Regions from separate parts of the Vibrio sp. WZ-1 genome, predicted to be linked through region 2. Evidence: predicted binding sites of a transcription regulator. Region 2 holds the regulator's gene; the other holds the start of a gene.
The links. Region 2 encodes PurR, which represses purine synthesis genes. Its sites were predicted from a motif close to TNANGNAAACGTTTNCNTNA; they were not measured.
Positions count from the first base shown of each region.

Region 1: a site for PurR is predicted at 3,070-3,089, ahead of ACTS60_RS11050 (formate--tetrahydrofolate ligase). Genes of this name have one in related genera too.

Region 1 is NZ_JBQEQR010000074.1:188,631-196,555, reverse strand. Features, by position in the region: gene glgC (glucose-1-phosphate adenylyltransferase) at 1-887, opposite strand, end outside; gene ACTS60_RS11050 (formate--tetrahydrofolate ligase) at 1,255-3,003, opposite strand; gene ACTS60_RS11045 (inosine/guanosine kinase) at 3,241-4,545, opposite strand; gene ACTS60_RS11040 (CreA family protein) at 4,677-5,150, opposite strand; gene ACTS60_RS11035 (flavodoxin) at 5,302-5,811, shown strand; gene ACTS60_RS11030 (HD domain-containing phosphohydrolase) at 5,880-7,676, shown strand; gene ACTS60_RS11025 (HAD-IA family hydrolase) at 7,901-7,925, shown strand, end outside.
Region 2 is NZ_JBQEQR010000080.1:111,644-119,568, reverse strand. Features, by position in the region: gene glgA (glycogen synthase GlgA) at 1-867, shown strand, start outside; gene ACTS60_RS17170 (alpha/beta fold hydrolase) at 989-1,792, shown strand; gene ACTS60_RS17165 (putative signal transducing protein) at 1,825-2,142, opposite strand; gene ACTS60_RS17160 (TVP38/TMEM64 family protein) at 2,139-2,834, opposite strand; gene ACTS60_RS17155 (TfoX/Sxy family DNA transformation protein) at 2,950-3,540, opposite strand; cyclic di-GMP riboswitch class I at 3,657-3,747, opposite strand; gene purR (HTH-type transcriptional repressor PurR) at 4,019-5,023, opposite strand; gene torD (molecular chaperone TorD) at 5,471-6,118, opposite strand; gene torR (two-component system response regulator TorR) at 6,351-7,064, shown strand; gene elyC (envelope biogenesis factor ElyC) at 7,152-7,925, opposite strand, start outside.

The DNA of each region.
Region 1 (7,925 bases), on a different contig from region 2:
GGTGGGAATTGAGCTTCATAAGTACGAATTGCCCAGTTCGGTTGATATAAATTCATTGGTGGCACCGGCTCTAACAAATCCATATTGGCCTCGTAGAAGGAATCGATCGTACCTACATCTCGCCAATAGCAGTCTTTGTCTACACGGCCTTTGCTTCCGCAGAACTTATAAGCGTAAACGGATTGGGTATCGATGAGTTTAGGAATGATGTCTTTTCCGAAGTCGTGGCTTGAATCTTCAAGTTTCGCGTCTTCTTCTAGTGCTTCTTGTAGGACATCCATATTGAAGATGTAAATCCCCATGGATGCGAGACTCTTAGTTGGGTCATCAGGTAGAGTGGGTGGGTGTTCTGGTTTCTCGATAAACGATTCGACTAAGCCGTTTCCTTTAATAGCCATGACGCCAAATGCGGTGGCATCTTCTACGGGAACATCCATGCAAGCAACGGTTAGCTTTGCGCCGTTCTCTTTGTGTTCTTCAAGCATGGCTGCGTAGTCCATACGATAGATATGATCACCAGATAGAACAACGACGTATTTCGCATCATTACGAGATAGCAGCCACATGTTGTGGTATATGGCATCTGCGGTACCCTCGTACCATGCACCACCTTTGCGCATTTGGGGCGGAACAGCGGTGATGTACTCACCAAGTTCGGGATTGAAGACAGACCAACCATCACGCAAGTGCTTTTGTAGTGAGTGTGATTTGTATTGAGTTAACACTAAAATCTTCCTTAAACCTGAATGAAGACAGTTGGTTAGCGTAAAATCAATGATGCGGTATTTCCCACCAAATGGAACGGCTGGTTTGGCTCTATCGTCGGTAAGTGGGCTCAGCCTTGATCCCATACCGCCTGCTAAAATTACAGCGAGTGCGTCTTGCATAATGTTCCCTTTCCCTTATTTTACGTGGCTCGAAAGCAATATTCAGCCTGAGGAGTTAGCCAACTACAGTTGCTTTACGAGTGATGTTGTAGAGTGTCCTTTGTGCTTATATAACGTAGTACAAGATTCGAGCCATCGAATTTTATCAATGAAATCAATGCTCTTTTAGGGTGGGTGCGTGAGCGCTGCACTATATTAGGGAGTAAGGAAATATGGCGTGCACTGTATTGGTGAGGGCAGCAGGGTGATAATCGACTTAAAAATTGAGTTTACATTGTAAAGAGTTTTTAAAACAAAGAGATAGCGTAGATTGATAACAAAACAGGAGCTCAAAAGCTCCTGTTTGTTGAACTAAATGCAATCAAGGCTATGAAAGGCCGATAATATTGCCTTGCTCATCGAGATCCAAGTTCATAAATGCAGGTTTGTCTGGCAACCCAGGCATCGTCATTACGTTACCAGAGAGAGCGTAAACAAAGCCCGCACCTGCACATAAACGCAATTCACGAATTGGTACGGTAAAGCCACTTGGTGCGCCTTTTATTGCCGAATCCGTCGTGATTGATAGAGGTGTTTTCGCGACGCACACGGCTAAATCATCAAAGCCTAATTTTTCGAAGTGTGCTAATTGCTGTTTCGCTAGATCACTCATTTCAATATTTGAGGCACCATAACCGACTTCACACACCGCCATCAATTTTTCCTTTAAGGATTGCTCTTTGGTGTAAAGAGGCTTGAATTCAGTGGCCTGATCGCAAGTTGCCACTACGTGCTGTGCAAGCTCAATAGCGCCATCACCACCTTGACCAAATGCAGTACTGACCGCCACTCTTACTTCAGGATTAAAACGCTCGATTAACGCTTTTAGTTCTGCCAATTCTTGTTCTGAATCTTGTGGGAACTGGTTGATGGCAACAACTGCAGGGATTCCGTATTTATGCACGTTATTGACGTGCCATTTCAGGTTTTCGAAGCCAGCTTCAAGTGCAGCTTGGTCTGGGTTGAAAATAGAATCTGGAATTGCCATACCAGGGCGCAAATCGTAGTGACCTGAGTTTGCTTTCAAACCACGAAGGGTCGCGACAATTACAACGCAATCTGGTGCTCGGTTAGCAGCAGAAGCTTTGATGTTACAGGCTTTCTCAAACCCCATGTCAGAGCCGAAACCTGCCTCGGTGACAACGTAACTAGAAAGTTTCAATGCAATCTGGTCTGCTATGATGGAAGAGTTACCATGGGCTATATTTGCAAACGGGCCAGCGTGAATAAGCGTAGGGACACCTTCAAGTGTTTGCATCAACGTTGGTGCAATCGTCTCTTTTAGTGTAACTGCCATTGCACCAGCAACTTGCAAGTCTTCGGTTGTCACTGGGTTGCCATCTAGATCATACGCAACGACAATGCGACCAATACGCTGACGTAAGTCTTTAAGATCTTTCGCAAGGGCAAGGATAGCCATGAGCTCGGACGCGGCAGAAATATCAAAACCTTCTTCACGTTCGAAGCCGTTGATGGTTTTGCCTTCTTCGTTTAAACCGATCTTCACCATGCGCAGTGCACGGTCATTGTGGTCCATAACGCGCTTCCATGTGATTCGCTCAACATCGATTTTCAATGCTTTTAAACCAGTGCGTGCTTCAAATGCGCTGTAGCCTTCACGTTGCTCATGGTAAAGGCGAGCATCAAGTGCCGCTGAAGCTAAGTTATGTGCTGCTGTGACTGCATGAATATCACCAGTAAGGTGAAGGTTCAGCTCGTCCATGGGAGCGACTTGAGAGTAGCCGCCGCCAGCAGCGCCCCCTTTGACGCCAAAAACTGGCCCCATCGAAGGTTGACGAATACATGCGATTACCGATTGATTGATTTTAGATAGACCTTGGGATAGGCCGATTGTGGTTACGGTTTTGCCTTCGCCTAATGGGGTAGGCGTAATTGCAGTGACCAACACCAATTTACCATCTTGGTTAGCGTTTAAGCGTTCAAGACATTGGGGATGAACTTTAGCTTTGTGTTTTCCGTGTGTATCGAATTCGTGCGGCAAAAGACCAGCATTTGCTGCGACAGTAGCGATAGAAGACAACGGTGTGTTTCGGCAAATTTCAATATCAGACTGCATGGATACTCCAAAAAAATGGCTAACACGTGGCGTTCAACATCAAGCAATCGAAAGACTGTATTGTTGTTGCGCAAACGTTTGCGCGAGAATAATACTGGTTAAATAAGAGGTGTAAAGCAGTTCATGCGCCTTAGCGTGCTACATAATAACAAAAAACACTAAATACTGCGCTAGATCAAAACAAAAAGGTCACCAAACGGTGACCTTCGCATATTTTTCGCTCTAAGTGCCTGGTTCTTAGCGATCCCAGTAAGTCTCTTCTAGGCTGTCTTCGCGCTCAGGAAGCGCACGAGATAGGCGAGGAGAGTGCTGAGTTAGCACTTCGTAGCTTACGCGGTTAGCGTACTTACAAATCTGAGATAGAGAAGAGTAAGTTAGGCAGCGGACTTCGTGTTTTTCTGAGTTCGGCACCTCTTTCTGGTGGAAAGAGTTTGCTGCCATGTCGTGTAGAAGTGCAGACAATGCCGCATCACCTGCACCGTTAGTGTTCTTAATCTCAAGAGGGCCACCTAGATAAGGGCCAATATGAGAGTAAACTTTCATCGGTTGTTTACAGTCTTCTTTACGCATCGCACGACTGAATTCAAACTTATTGAACTCTTCGATAGAACCTTCAAGGATGTCATGCGTGGTTTCACGTTTCACTTGCTCTTCAGTGTACCCCGCCATGTAAAGACCATCAGGGCCTGCGGTACATAAAACAAGGTCAACCCACTCAAGCGCTTTATCCGCGGCTGCGAGTGGATCGGTTTCGCCGGTAAGTGCAGCACCTTCTTCTTCATTCATCGCGACCACAGACACATTTTCGCGAATGTATTCTTGCCACCACTCAGCATTGCCTTCGATTACGTATTTTGTACCTAGTGTTAGTACAACAGGGACATCGTGCTTCTTGGCAAAATCGATAGCTTTTTGCACCGCTTGAGGCATTTGGTCTTCTTTCTTTCCACGCATTAGGTAAGAAGATACAACTAGAGCAGACGCTTTCTTAAATACTTCTTCAGGAACACTTTCTGGAGACAGTTTGTTCATGTGACCTTCGTTAATCGCGAAAGTACGTTCACCGTCTTGAGAAATTAAGGTGTAGCAACGACCGATGGGACCATCTACGGTTTGTAAATGGTTCAGGTTCATACGTGAAGAGGTGCGACATAGGTAACGGTATGCGAATGAACCGACTTGGATGTTCTTAGACATGACACCAAGAAGTACTGATTTGCTGTCTGCAAGTACAGAGTAGTTGTGTAGTGTGTTACCGATTGTGTCACCAGGGTATTGGTGAGTGATCAGGCCTTGCTCTACCAACTCTTCATATAGTGCGTCTGCTTTGCTCTCTTCAAGAACGAGAGAGTGTCCTTTACTAAGGTTGTACTTTTCTAAAAACGCATCATCTACACGCGCTTCGATATCAACGATGGTTTGACCAACACCGACAATTGTTGGGCGGTACAGCTTTGGCGCCTGTCGAGTTTGGTGGACTAATGGATCTCGAGCGTGAGTTGGGAAGTAGTGTTTAGATTTACGCTGACCGGGAAACTTCATGCTTGTTCTTGATTGAGAAAAAAAGAGGCGGGATTGTATCACAAAATTCTGAAAAATCGTTGCGTTTTATTGCAAAGAAGTTCGCCCGCTGAAAAAAGCAGCGGGCTGATGTTTTTAGCACCGACTAGGGATTAATTTGTAGGAGTTACAGCCGGTTCGACGTAAGCCTTTGTTCCGTACAATGGAACGGTCGATAAGCTGTGCTTGAAGCTGCCTTCAGTTTCTTTAGTGGTGTAGGACAAGTAAAGCAGGGTTTGATTTTCCGGGTCGTAGATACGACGTACTTTCATCGTTTTAAAGAAGATGCTCTTCGATTTCTTAAACACCACTTCACCCGATTTGCTCTTATCGATCTTAGCAATCATCTCTGGGGTGATATCGCCGGTCTGACGACACGAAATGGAGCTGTCACTTGGATCTGACAAGCTCAGGTTTGCTTCTATCGACGCAATATGGCAAGTCACACCTGTCACTACTTCATCTTGTAGGTGACCGATCTTAATGTCTTTCATGGTGAACATTCCTAGCGATACATCACCGACTTCATTGTCGCCACATCCAGCTAAGACCGTTACCAAACCTAAAGCGAGCAAGCGTTTTTTCATTTTTTATCCCTTAAATAGGCTAGTTTATTGATTCAATTTATCAGACGCACACGATTAAAACAAAATTTGGCTTTACCTCAGGTGTTTAGCTATGTTTGTTACAGTCTTCATGCTAATGTACGGCAAACCAAAGCCTATGAGGTTGTTTTAAATGAACGAACAGCAGTTAACAGCCGTTAACAAAAAGAACGATTGGCTGTATAACTTGGTGGAAGTGGAATTCCCTACACCAGAAAGCATCAAGGGGCGTGAGCTCTATCTTGAAGCAAGTAAAGCGTGCGAATTTTCGCTTCTTGACTCGTCTTCTCTTCTCTCTAAAGCAACACAGACATCTGCTGAGAACATCTATTTAGTTGATTTTCATCGCTTGACGATTATGTTTGCCTTGCTTCAATCAAGTAGATGGGAATATAAAGAGCAACAAGACCTCATCATTGAGTTCCTTACCCAGATTATTTTGTCTTCGGAATATGAGCTGTATGTTGGTTTTCACGATGGAGAGCCAACAGCAGCAGCAATTGTCAGTCAGTATGAGAAGCAAACGTTAATATCCGATGTCGTCGTCTCTCAAAACTTAGACAAACAGAACTTTGTTGGTGATTTAGCTAAAAAACTAGCGGAATCAGACAAATTATATGAAACAATAATCGCTGAAACTTGATCCAAGTCGATATCTGTACATACAAGCAGACCTACTATATCGGCAAATTTTCCATTGGTTAGTTAGAAATGAAAAAGCGTTTAACGCGTTGGTTAGCTGTTATTTTATGGTTAGGGACAACCGCGGTAAGTGCTAGCAATGAAAACTCTTGGGATGTGAAGCGTATTTTGGTGCTTCACTCCTATGATCCATCTTATCAATGGACGAATGATATTCAGCACGGTATTGAAGAAGGCTTCGCGCAGGCCACTGGTGAAGTGAAGCTTTCGATAGAGTATCTCGACTCAAAACGCGTACATTCTCATGGTTACCTTCAGAGAATGGGCAATTATCTTCAAGTCAAATATGAAGGCTATCAATTTGATGGCGTCATTGTGTCGGATGATGCTGCCCTTCAGTTTATTAAAACATACTATCCTAATCCTGAGCGCAAGACTCCAATAGTTGCAGTCGGAATCAATAACTTAAAAGCGACATTAGCTAACGTTTCCACCAATGGCAGTGTGCTATATGAGGTTGATCGCATTGATGAAAATATCAATTTAATTATTAAGTTGCGCCCCAAAATCAAGAATCTTTACTATTTGGCTGATCGCAGCATAACAAGTGAACATATTCGTCAACGCGTAGTCGAGCATATGAACCATTTTCCACAAATCAACGTAGTGGAAATTCGTAATAGGACGTTGAGCGAGACCGCTGAGTTTTTGCAGCATATCTCACCGGATGATGCGGTATTGCTCACTCACTACAATACTGAGACAAACAAAGGTAAATACCACACTTACCAAGAAATATCTCATGTCATTGGTGCCTCAAGTGCTGCTCCTGTCTTTGTGTTTTGGGAGCACTATTTAGGCGAGCCGGGCATTCTTGGAGGTTATTTAAACCGCTCTAAAAACTTTGGATTTGAAGCTGCAGAAATGATGGCTGGTAAGGTCGGTTTGTCGCTCTTACCAACTCTAAAAGAGCAACCTGTTACTGAAGCGGTGCTTGATTATGTTGCAATAGAGAAGTACCGCATCAGCCGCTATTTGATACCGAAATCGGCAAAAATAATCAACAAACCAGCGCCGCTAATAACGATAAATTACAAAACCCTATTAGTTGTAGGTGCGATTATTGGTGTGCTCTCTTTAATTGTCGTGGTTCAGTTTATGGTTATTCGTCAACGAAAAGAAATTGACAGAAAGAACCGTAAAATAGTGGTTCTACAAAAAAGGACCTTGAGTGTTCAAAAAGAGATGATACACGTATTAGGTGAAGCGATTGAATCTCGTTCGGGAGAGACGGGTAACCACGTTAAGCGAGTTGCAAAACTATCTGCAAAATTGGCAGAGCTGTGCGGATTGAGTCATCGTGAAATAGAAATGATAGAGATCATTTCTCCAATGCACGACGTTGGGAAAATATCTGTTCCAGAGTCTATTTTGGATAAATGCGGGCCTCTCACTCCAGATGAATGGGAAGTGATGAAGCTTCACACTACGAAGGGATTTGATTTACTCAACACCAAAGAAGGTGATGTAACGAAACTAGCAGCAATTGTTGCTCATGAGCACCATGAACGCTGGGATGGAAATGGGTACCCGAACGGTCTTAGAGGTGAGAATATTCACCTATTTGCACGAATCACCGCAATTGTGGACGTCTTTGATGCACTGTTGAGTGAGCGCTGCTACAAGAGAGCATGGAGCATTCAAGAGGTTATTGAGCTGTTCGAAAAAGAAAGAGGGTGGCAGTTCGACCCATTTTTGTGCCAATTGCTATTGGATAATCTAGATGATTTTGTAGAAGTTCGAAATATGCATCCTGATTTTGAGAGCATCACCAGCCTTTCTACGGATAGAGATCTCACTAATTAAGGCTACAGAAAACAAATCGGTGATCTTGTCCAGAATTTTCCTAATTTTCACCACTAATTTACAGAAAATGCAAACTATATCGTTTAAAGATTTCTAAACTTAAATATCATGGGATTACATTTTTAGTAAAAATAATTAAGTCGATTTTGAATATCGGCAATAGAATCAGAAGTACATCTAAAGTTTATTATAACGAAAATGTACAGTGATTTTGGGAGAACGTCATGGCGATAAATAGTGTCAAATGTG
Region 2 (7,925 bases):
GCTGTTAGTGCTACACACATCACGATGCTAAAAGCAGGTGTGATGAATGCAGATAAGATCAATGCTGTAAGTCCTACCTATGCTGAAGAGCTTAAAACCGAGCTTGGAAGTCACGGTATGGCATGGGAGTTTCAGCAACGCTCGACGGATTTGGTTGGTATTCTTAACGGTTGTGATTACAGTGCGTGGAATCCAGAAACCGATCCTAACCTGCCATTGAACTACAAAGCGAATCGTCAAAGCATGGTTCGTGGTAAGAATGCGTGTAAGAAAGCGCTTCAAGAAAAGCTTGGGCTAGAAGAATCCGACTGTGCGATGTTTGGTATGGTATGCCGCCTAACTCAACAAAAAGGTGTGCATTACTTACTACCAGCGTTAGCAGACTTTCTTAAGCACGATGTTCAAGTTGTGGTTGTTGGAACGGGTGATCCTATCTTAGCGGCTCAGTTGAGAGATGTGTCAGCACAGTTTGCCAATAAGTTTATTTTTGTTGAAGCCTACGATAACGAGCTCGCCCACTTAGTCGAGGCCGCTTCTGATTTCTTCTTGATGCCTTCAGAGTTTGAACCTTGTGGTTTGAATCAGATCTACAGCATGGCTTATGGCACCTTACCAATCGTTCGTGGAGTGGGGGGGCTTAAAGATAGTGTCAATGATTACGATGTTGATTCCGCGGATGCGACAGGTTTTGTTTTTTACGAACCAACACCTCAAGGATTACTTCTGACGATGTTGAGAGCGTTGTTGCTTTATGCACAAAATACGAACGAAGTAAGGCGTGTTCAGCTCCAAGCTATGCAAAAAGATTTCTGTTGGCACAAAGCTGCAGAAGAATATTTGCAGCTGTATAGGGCTGCGTTAAATTAACGCAAAATTTTTAAAAATTGTAACTAAAGGCACCGAATGAGGTGCCTTTATTACCTTGTACTTATAGAGTGTGGTAGGATTTACTCACACTTTTTCATACAGAATGTTTTCAGACTGATAAATGACTCAGCCACTTCTATTCCATAAAACCTATATACATCCCACCAGTAATGAGTGGGTCGTTTTCGTACATGGTGCTGGTGGCAGTTCGTCAATATGGTTTAAGCAACTTAAGGCATATAAAGAACACTTTAATTTAGTTTTAATTGACCTGCGTGGACATGGTAAATCAAATCAGTTAATCAAAGAGTTGATGACAAGTCGCTATACTTTTACGGAAGTTACGCAAGACATTCTAAAAGTTTTGGACCACCTTAAGATTCAATCGGCTCATTTTGTTGGTATGTCTCTGGGGACCATCATTGTTCGTAACCTTGCTGAACTAGCCTCGGAACGCGTACGTTCTATGGTTCTCGGTGGGGCGGTAACACGTCTGAATACACGTTCTCAAATTCTGGTGAAACTTGGCAACCTTGGAAAACATATTCTGCCTTATATGTGGCTATATAAGCTGTTTGCCTACATTGTGATGCCACAGAAAAACCAACGTGAATCGCGACATTTATTCATTCGTGAAGCGAAGAAGTTGTGTCAAAAAGAGTTCAAACGCTGGTTTATCTTGGCCGCTGACGTTAACCCTTTGATGAAATACTTTAAAGATCGTGAACTCCCGATTCCAACGCTGTACTTGATGGGCGATAGAGATTACATGTTTATCAAACCAGTTAAAGAGATGGTTGCGGTACACAAGCAAAGTGTTTTACGTGAGATCCCTGACTGTGGTCATGTGTGTAATGTAGAAAGGCCAGATGACTTTAATCAACACTCCATCGAGTTCATTAAGCAGCAGAGTTTAGCTGCCTAAATCCGAAATGATTGAAAAGATAAGGGGAGCCATTAAGGCTCTCCTATTTGATACCCGCATTGCCAACATGCACCAAACTGCCCTTCATTCTGCTCCAAACAATTAGGACATTGCCAATCTTGGTAACTCTGCTCTGCTTGTTTTTGATAGTCTTCGACAATGGCTGAAGCTTTCAATTGTTGCTCAGGATATAAAAGCCAAACATAAGGGTCTGTATCATTACCAAATGGCAATTCCCCCTTTAATCCGAACATCCCTTCGCCTCTTACTTCACAGCCTATCTGCTCGGTCTTGAGAAGCTCACAGACGATATGAGCTTCAGCGGGATTTTTTGCGATGAATACCTTCATTGCGCATTTCCATTTTGTTGTACTTGAGTTGGGCGGATTTTATTCATTACCCACTTGGCGATGATTGGAAACAAACCAAGTAGTGCAAATGATGCTAATACGGTGGGAGACACAATACCTGAAAGGCTATCTATGGTGGCTAATTGAGTCCCCGCATTCAGGTAAACAGCTGTACCCGGTAACATACCTACTTGGCTGGTTAAATAGAACCGTGCAATCGTCATAGGTGTCAATCCCATCAGCAAGTTGATAAGAAAAAATGGAAAGACGGGAATTAAGCGTAGAGAAAACAGGTAAAAGGCCCCATCTTTTTCAACGCCTTGGTTAATGGCATTCAGTTTGTTTCCAAACTTACTTTGTACCCATTCTCTCAATAAGTAACGGCTACTTAAGAAGGCAACTGTTGCGCCAATGGTGCTGGCAAAAGAAACCAATAAGAGACTGGTCCAGAAACCAAATAGAGCAGCACCCAGAAGCGTTACTACGGCAGCTCCGGGAATGGAGAAAGCGGTGATAGCTATATACGCAAAGAAATAAGTTGCTGCAGCAAGTACGAAATTTTGGCTAATAAAAGTGTTCAACGCCTCTTGCTGTGCCTTGGCGTTTTCTAGGGTTAGATATTGACCAAAACTCACACCTAAAAAGACAATCGTCGCGAGTAGGATCAGTCCTAAAATCAGTTTCTTATTCATATCTATCACTCCATTTCTGCTTCTTAGATAATAAGACAGAATGGAGTGAGAAAAAATTTCAAAAAAACCGCAGTGTAAAACTGCGGTTTATGAATTCCTGGAGCTCAAACTTGTGTTATGAGAGGTGGTTAATTAGCTCTTCTCGACGAGATTGAGGTACAACACTCCAATGAGTACCATTAATGGCGCCCTCAAGGGCCCACAGTAACTCGATGCTTACAGAAGCTGTATGTGTTTCTTGGATCGCCTTGTACGCGTTTAACGCCCCTTGTTCTTCAAGCTGCGTAACAGAATCTATGCCTGCTTTCTTAAGCATTCTCTCTGTTGCTAGCCTAAGGTTCGGTAGATCTTTTAAACGAGTCGGTTTAGAGCTGGCTTGCTGTTCTTTTTCAAGCTTTGCAGTTTCGAGCGAACTTTTGGCTACTTCCACTAAGTGTTGTGGTGTGTCCCAAAGGTCTGGTGAAACGGCATAGTACTTTGTGACTACAGGAAATCCACGCTTCTTGTATACGTAAGGTTTAAGTCCCTGAGTTTCAAAGTCTGAAGATGTCTTTTTATCGGCTCTGATATGAAGCTGGTTGTTAACGACTAATGCAAACATTGTTTCATCAGCAAAAAGGCCAAAGCCGCCAAACATTGAGCGTGACTTGATCGTACCAAGCACCTCAAAAAGCTTCATAGAGTCTTTGAGTATCGGTTTATCCATGATGTGTTATCTCGGTGTAATTTAAATTACGCCACCAAAAATCAGGTCCGAGAGATTAGCAAACGCATGCAGACACAATGTCATTAAAGGGTAAACTCGTCATATGCATACTTGCCATCGGTAACCCCGCTACCATGCTATCTCATGCGATAGTTTAGGCCGGAAGCTTTGCGTCCCACTCTTTAGAGTGGTTTGCCCTGTGCGTGACACTGAAAGCATACTTCCTACATTGGACTAATATCACATTCTGCGCTTGTAAATGTGATCTTGGTTCAGTTAATAGTTATTTTTTCGTGAGTTAAGTTTCATAGATTAACAAAGTGGTCTACCAGGAAATTGTCAGCGCTAGAGAGTTGACTGTACGAAGAAATAACAAGTCTGCAAAGTTCTACATACAGAACTGTTGTCATGGATGGGTTGTTAAATAAAAAGCATCCATATGGATGCTTTTTGATGATGAGTAAACGAGCACTAAAGATTAGTTGATCTTTCTAACCGTGTTTCTAATCACGATCTCTGGCTGCATTTCAAACACTCGTTTTTCGTGTTCTTTATCTTTGATACGCTCTAGTAGGATCTCAAAAGCGTTTTTACCCACACGACGTTTTGGTTGGTGGATAGTCGTTAGTGGTGGTGAGAAGTACTCTGCCAGCTCAATGTTGTCATAGCCGATAACAGAAACATCATCTGGTACCTTGATACCGTTCTGCTGAAGGCGGCTCATCAAGCCAAGTGCCATCGTGTCATTGAAACAGAAAACTGCGGTAGGGCGTTTTTCCATTGCAGTAATGTTATCTGCCGCTAGCACAGCGGTATCACACTCAAAGTTGCCTTCAAGAATCCAATCTTCGTTAACCGCAAGGTTTGCTTCTGCCATTGCACGACGATAACCCGCAATACGCTCTTGGCACGCAGCTTTTTCGAAGTGACCGCTTAAACACGCGATGTCTGTGTGACCATTGTCGATCAGATATTTTGTCGCGATGTAACCGCCTTCTTCTGAGTTATCAATGATCTTGTCTGCTTGTGAGCTTTCTGGACCCCAGTCCATCACAACTTTAGGTATGTCTGAGTGACGGTCAAGCATCTCTTTTAGTTCTTCCGTCAGATCAGAACACATTACTAGAATGCCATCTACACGCTTTTCAGCGAGCATGCGGATGTAGTCACGTTGCTTCTCGTAAATACCGCCCGTGTTACATAGGATAAGAGTGTAACCTTGACGGTAACAGTAGCTCTCAACACCATCGATTACTTCAGAGAAGAACAGGTTGGTAGATTGAGTTACTAGCATACCGATGGTACGAGTTGAGTTGCACTTTAAACTGCGTGCAACGGCACTTGGTGCGTAATTAAGTTCATCCACCGCTTTCATTACTTTTTCTTGAGTTGCTTCTGCAACAAAGCGAGTTTTATTAATTACGTGCGAAACCGTAGTGGTAGAAACGCCGGCTAAGCGAGCAACGTCTTTAATAGTGGCCATAAATGATGTCCTGTATCGAGCTACTGTAAATACCGTAGTGAAGACAACCATACGCTTAGGGTCTTGCGCAAACCGAGCAACTGCGAATAGGGGCATTGCTGAGATATTTGGCAGCGGTTGTTCCGAAATCGGTATAAAAAGGTTTGTAGCAACATTTATCGCTGAGTCTCATATTCCTTTCTTATACTAAGTGAGGAATTGGTCAGCAATCCTGTTAAGAAAACACAAAAACCGCTTTATTTCAGCGGTTTACATATAAATCATATTTAATCGTTTGCGCTCACATTTTAGACTGATGCGGGCAAGCTGGCAATGTTTTAAGCAGCTGTTTTGTGCCTCGGAGGTCACAGTTTAACGGCTAAATGGATTGTATTTCTCTGCGCCAGATTAAAAACAAACGAATAAAATAGGGAGTCTGAATGACAGACTCCCCAAAATAGGCGGCAATTATTCACCAAGAAGGTAGGTGCTGTCCAGTTTACAAAATGCAATTAATAGTTGCGCGACACTAACATAGAAGCCAAATTCATCGAATTGCTTACATTTAGCGGCAAACTGAGGTAGCCATGTCAAAAGGTGTTGCTGGATGAACTCATTTTGCTTTTCGAATGCATCTTCCATGTGTTTTTCCTGCTCGAGTTCATTTGAGCGGATAATCATATTGCCTAAAAAATCTAACTCGACTGCTAAATGATCCGCAGGCTCTTTTAGATTTTCGTCAACTTGCACACCAAAGTCTGCCATCAGCCTTTCCATCTCTTCTGCTGGTTTATCGTTTAATAAACCAGATTCACCGATGTACATTGAGGCATAAGGTAGCGCACCGTGCTTTTCTGTTTTAAGAAAAAGTTCACAGAAGTCCGCAGCTAGCTCTAACTGAGCATCTTCACGATCTTGTAGGCGGTTAAGCGCATCAACAAGGGCATTAACGGATGGTTTGAGTGTTTCATTTTCACCTAAACCAGCTAAAAAGCTTCGAATTTCAACACTATGATAAGATTCCAGTTCCTTGTCTGTCAGCTCTTTTGCAAACAGGCTAGAAAACCACCAATAAATCTCAGCTCGTTTTTCGTTAAAAGCTTTCACTTCTTGCATTTTTTTGCTCCCAAATAGTTATCCCCTAAGTGTAAACAATTAAAATGAATAGCAGTAACTATAATTGTTATGGTTTATTGGGAAATATGCATGTTTATGAATGGCGGCAAATAAGCTTGTTTTGCATCAATAAATCCACAAAATCTTGCTTTTTATTGTAACTATTACTAGATATGTTACTAGTTATGAATAGAATACGTCTTGGAAGATAAAAAAGACAGAAGTGGTGTAAATGAGCTATCACGTATTAGTCGTAGAAGATGATGTTGTAACTCGCAGTAAGCTTGCGGGCTATTTCCAAAATGAAGGTTACAAAGTTAGTGAAGCAGAAAGTGGTGCTGAAATGCGCGAAGTGCTTCAAGAGGGCGACGTAGACCTGATCATGCTGGATATTAACCTGCCGGGTGAAGATGGCCTTATGCTTACGCGTGAATTACGCAGCCAATCAGATATCGGCATCATATTAGTGACAGGACGCACGGATAGCATTGACAAAATCGTTGGTCTAGAAATGGGCGCAGACGATTATGTAACAAAGCCTTTTGAACTAAGGGAATTATTAGTTCGCGTTAAAAACTTGCTGTGGCGTATTTCAGCGGCTCGTAACGGTTCACAAAAAGCAGCGAACGACACAAATGAAGAACACATTGTGCGTTTTGGTGAGTGGATGTTTGATATTCAACGTCGTGCTCTAAGCCGTAACGGTGAGCCGGTGAAATTAACCAAAGCAGAGTATGAACTGCTGGTCGCACTGTCTTCATACCCAAATCAGGTATTAAGCCGTGAGCGTATTTTGAATATGATCAGCCACCGAGTGGATGCGCCAAATGACCGTACAATTGATGTATTGATTCGACGCATGCGCGCTAAGATGGAGTTTGATCCAAAGAACCCACAAATTTTTGTGACCGTTCATGGTGAAGGCTACATGTTCGCAGGTGACTAGGGTCTGTTGACTTAAATCAACGCGATAAAGAAAAAGGAGAGCAATGCTCTCCTTTTTTGTGCCTGTAGGTTTCGTTTTGAAGCCGGCTTAATGCGCTTCTTCGACAGGTGCCTGGCCAATATTATCTCGCAAGTGCTGCCAGATAATACCCATAGTCTCGTGCCAGTATCGCTCCGTTTGCTCTAGGTACTGTGCTTTTGGTGCATAACGATGCCAAGGTTGGTTGACATCTGCAACAGCCAAGAAGTTGGTTGGGGCAGGAATTGGCTGAATCCCTGCTGCACGAAACTCGTACATTGCGCGCTTCATATGGCTTGCTGACGTTACCAGTACAATATTTTTCTGTTTTACAAATGCGGCAGCTTGTCTTGCTTCTTCCCAGGTATCTTTAGCATCTTCAAGCAAGATAATGTCAGACTTAGCAACACCAAGAGAAAGGGCTACGTTAGCCATCATACGAGCGTGACTGAGTTCTGAACCTCCCGCGTAGCCTGACAAAATGAGTTTTGCGCCCGGGTACATACGAAGAATACGTATGCCTTCAGTGAGCCTCATTAAAGCAGCGCGACTTAGTTGTGAGGTGGGTGGTATTTCGTCATCGACAACATGCCCATTTCCTAAAACCATCACGTAATCGACAGATTCCGATACCGGTAAGAAGGCTTTGTACTCGCGTTCCAAAGGCATAAGCAACTTGGTTGCAATAGGTTGAAATGAGGCAAGGAAGATGCCTGCAAAGGTGAATAGAACAATGAAACAACCAGTTTTACGTTTGCTAGTAAAACTAATTAAAAATAGGCCTAATAGACCAATCAGCAGTAAGGCCGGTAAGGGCATGAGCAAGGCTGATATTACTTTTTT